2 regions of the Aeribacillus sp. FSL K6-8394 genome follow, and region 2 is predicted to be linked to the other one. Evidence: riboswitches for the same ligand, from Rfam matches in the RefSeq annotation. Region 2 holds a riboswitch; the other holds the start of a gene.
What was found. A riboswitch is a leader RNA that binds a small molecule or an ion and turns the genes downstream of it on or off. The one in region 2 is predicted to bind cobalamin.
Positions count from the first base shown of each region.

Region 1 (2,206 bases), 670 kb from region 2:
CAAAGGAAAGAGCATTTTTCAATATGGACGGCAAGCTCTGTTCGTTTTGAACTGTAACAGGTACATGAAGCAAGCTGCATGAAGGCTGAATGATCAATCTATCAATATCTACATATTGTGCAAGATCATCGATTTCCTTAGCTTTTGATACTAAGGATGCTTTCCAAATGTTGCGGCCGTCGATCAAACCAGCTGCGAGAATTTTGTCTTTCGGAAAGCCGAACGTTTTGATGTTCGACAGATTGACGCCATGATCATGTACAAAGTCCAGGCCAATTGCAGCGACAGGAAGAGACACGATTTCTTGATAATGGGTTATACTTTCAAAGTATGTTTGCAAAATGATATTTAACGAAGGAAGTGCTTTGTGGAAAGCATCGTATACCTCTTTAAACAAAGGAATCGATGAATCATCCAGCTCCTGTACAAGAATCGGTTCATCAATTTGCACCCATTTCGCACCGGCCTGAGCAAGTTCCGTCAACAATTGGACGTAAACAGGAATTAAAGCAGACAAATGTTTATGAAAATCGTGTTGATTGTATTGTTTTGCCAGCTTTAAAAAAGTAATCGGACCTAGCAAAACCGGTTTTGCTTCAATATTCAGCTCGTTTTTCGCTTCCTGAAAAAGTTCAAGCAGACGGTTCTTTACTAACGCCGGCGTTTTATTTTCAAGCTCCGGAACAATATAATGGTAGTTTGTGTTGAACCATTTGGTCATTTCCATTGCTTCTGCTTCATCAGAGCCTCTAGCCATTGCAAAATATGTTTTTAATGAAGTCGGCTCCATATGCTGGAATCTAGAAGGAATATACCCAAACATAAAAGCAGTATCGAGGACGTGGTCATATAATGAAAAATCTCCGACAGGAATCAGGTCTATTCCTTTTTCCTTCTGTTTTTTCAGATTGAGAAGACGTATATCTTTTAATGTTTCCTCCAAGCTGCTTTCTGAAATGTTTCCGTTCCAAAATGATTCCAGCGCTCTTTTCCATTCTCTTCTTTCACCAATTCTTGGATAGCCAAGATTTGAACTAATTAATGTCAATATTGACACCCCCATTTGATTTGTATCTCAACACATAATAAAAAACCCTCTTTTTACGCGTAAAAGAGGGAATTGTGGACTCTAACTCGTGTTGAGATACATGTAGGGCTTAAATCTCAACATGGCTTCATCACTCCTCCCTATGACGCGTAGGTGGCAGTGCATACAACAGGCAGGTCTCCTGACTTAGGATCATCGCTTTCGATCCTCCTTCCCATTTCAAAATTGAAACAGTGGATGTTGGCCGAAAGCTCCCCATCACAGTGGCGCGACCGTGTTGGAATTTCACCAATCTTCCCTTTTAAGCGCATATTGCTGATGAAATATGACGCACCTGCTGCTTGGAACACTATATGAAACTATAATTATCAGAATAGATGATTTTTTTTGTTTTTTCAATCCCTATTTTTTAAGTTCAGAAAAGTGCTGCCCTATTTTGGGAAATCAATGGACAGAAGCAGGAATTCGCATACAAATTGTGTGTTTAGAGGGTCGTTTTAAAATTTAATTTTTCTAATAACGTAAATTTGAAAAATTTTGTTGTTTACAATACAGGATCGTTGCAGTGAATAGTTTGAGATTCGATGGTAAAATTAGGTGCTTGGAGCCTTCACTGAAAAAGGAGCTATAAAAAACGTATTTTTCAATACGAATCATTTGAAAGAGCAGCATTTTCATGTTAATACTTGGATTGGAAGAAGTGTGATTTTTCAAAAAATAAGTGGGATTATAGAAAGGATGATTATGTTGAACGACATTATCAAAACCATTTTAAATCACCGTTCCGTTCGTCATTTTGAGGATCGGCCTTTGACAGATGAGCAAATCCGATTAATTGTCGAATGCGCCCAAGCCGCTTCAACTTCAAGTTACATGCAAGCCTATTCCATTATCGGGGTGAAAAATATACAAACGAAAAAAAAGCTCGCTGAACTGGCAGGAAACCAAGCTTACGTAGAGAAGAGCGGACATTTATTTATTTTTTGCGCTGATTTGCACCGTCATGAAGTCATTGGTGAAATGGAAGGCAAAAATGTAGAAGATTCATTGAGGAGCACTGAAAAATTTATGGTAGCTCTCATTGATGCTGCACTGGCCGCTCAAAATGCTGCGTTGGCGGCTGAGTCAATGGGACTCGGCATTTGCTACATCGGAGGC
Region 1 is NZ_JBBPAA010000001.1:2,598,290-2,600,495, reverse strand. Features, by position in the region: gene metE (5-methyltetrahydropteroyltriglutamate--homocysteine S-methyltransferase) at 1-1,051, opposite strand, end outside; cobalamin riboswitch at 1,203-1,401, opposite strand; gene nfsA (oxygen-insensitive NADPH nitroreductase) at 1,796-2,206, shown strand, end outside.
Region 1: it holds a riboswitch for cobalamin, as region 2 does, so the genes downstream of both, metE (5-methyltetrahydropteroyltriglutamate--homocysteine S-methyltransferase) here and NSR00_RS09140 (ribonucleoside-diphosphate reductase subunit alpha) in region 2, are expected to answer to the same signal.

Region 2 (2,206 bases):
TTTAGACGAAATATGAACCGCATTTTTTCTGAAAGCTTTCCGCATTTTTTTGAAAACTTTGAGACTATGAATACCCCCCGGCTTGATATTCATGAAACAGCTAATGAAGTAATTGTTACATGTGATTTGCCCGGCCTTGAAAAAAAGGAAGACGTTGACATTCATCTTGATCGCAACGTTCTTACGATCAGCGGCACAATTCAAAGAAGCAAAGAAGTAAAGGAAGAAGAAATGCATAGACGCGAACGGTTTGTAGGGCGGTTTCACCGCGCTGTTGCATTGCCGGCAAATGTAAAAGAAGAAGAAGTGAGCGCGACATATAAAAATGGCGTTTTGGAAATCCGTATTCCAAAACAAATCGAAAACAGCAAAAAGAAAATTGATATTCAGTTTCATTAATTGTTTCGTGAGGTTGCAAAATTTCAATCAGCCTCACTTTTTTATTGCAATTTTCGCCAAGTACGATTATGATGAATATATAACATCAAAAATCTATATATTGTGTAATCAAGAACAATTAAATACTATATATTGAAAACCTAACGACAAAGGTGCTGTTTTCAGCTTAAAAGGGAATCCGGTGAGAATCCGGAACTGTCCCCGCAACTGTGAGTGCTACGAAATGAATAATCCACTGTACGTTTCGTATGGGAAGGATTCAAAGTAGGATGAAGCACGAGTCAGGAGACCTGCCTTTGTCTGAACGTTTCTAATTCTTCGGGGGTTGGGAAGATGAAACGATGGTTTGAATGGAGTAGTTTCGCCTTGTAAACTGCCTCCCTTTTAATCATCGTTTGATCCGCTCAGCTTCCTGAGCGGTTTTTTATTTTGATAAGGAGGATGTTTGATGAATATTACGAAAGCATTAAATCTATGCGAGGTTTTTCAAAATCATTTTAACAGGAGCGATTGGGAGCTTTATCTAAGGCAGCTTGAAAAAAAGTTTCCAACCCTTTCCTTTCATGAATACAGCGAGAGAGTGTCGACAACCCTACAATACCAGCAGATTGATGATCTTGAAAAATTTACAAACCTGCTGATTATTGAAGCTTTAGCAAACATTTCGGAAAGTGAGCCGGATTGGACTTTTTTAGCTGCACACGTATTTCTTGAAAAAATTTACTATGAAGCGAGCCAAAACAGAAATTACAACCAACCGGGCTACGGCGATTTTTATTTGTTAATCGAAACATTAACCGATCTTGGAATCTACAGCCCTCTTTTGCTAGAGCATTATTCAAAAGAGGAAATTATGGAGCTGGGAAATGCCATTGATCCTGAGAAGGACAAGCTGTTTACATACATCGGATTAAGGACTCTTTACGACCGGTATTTAGCTAAAGATTTTCATAAACGAACATTTGAGCTTCCACAGGAACGTTTTATGATCATCGCTATGACGTTAATGATCAACGAGCATCCGTCCAAACGTTTGCATCTTGTAAAGGAAGCGTATTGGGCATTGAGCCATTTATATATGACGGTTGCAACACCGACATTGGCTAATGCAGGAAAATCAGTCGGTCAGCTTTCAAGCTGCTTTATTGATACGGTAGACGACAGCCTTCAAGGCATTTATGATTCGAACACTGATATTGCCAATGTTTCTAAAAGCGGCGGAGGCATTGGAGTTTATTTAGGGAAAATCAGAAGCCGCGGAAGCGATATCCGGGGGTTCAAAGGAGTTTCATCAGGTGTCATTCCTTGGATGAAGCAATTAAATAATACGGCAGTGAGCGTCGACCAGCTCGGCCAAAGAAAAGGAGCAATTGCCGTTTATTTGGATGTTTGGCATAAAGATATTTTCGCCTTCCTAGATGCAAAATTAAATAACGGAGATGAACGGCTGCGCACCCATGATTTATTTACAGGTGTATGCATTCCTGACCTATTTATGGAGCAAGTTGAAAAGCGCGGGGACTGGTATTTGTTCGATCCCCACGAAGTTCGCAAAGTCATGGGATTCAGTCTGGAAGATTATTATGATGAAGAAAAAGGTAACGGCAGCTTTCGGGAAAAATATTTTGAGTGCGTGAATCATCCTTCCTTATCTAAAGAAAAAGTGCCTGCGATTGAAATAATGAAACGGATTATGATCAGCCAGCTTGAAACGGGAACGCCTTTTATGTTTTATCGGGATGAAGTGAATCGAAAAAACGCAAACAAGCATGCCGGCATGATTTATTGCAGCAATTTATGCACAGAA
Region 2 is NZ_JBBPAA010000001.1:1,929,758-1,931,963, forward strand. Features, by position in the region: gene NSR00_RS09135 (Hsp20/alpha crystallin family protein) at 1-399, shown strand, start outside; cobalamin riboswitch at 533-711, shown strand; gene NSR00_RS09140 (ribonucleoside-diphosphate reductase subunit alpha) at 848-2,206, shown strand, end outside.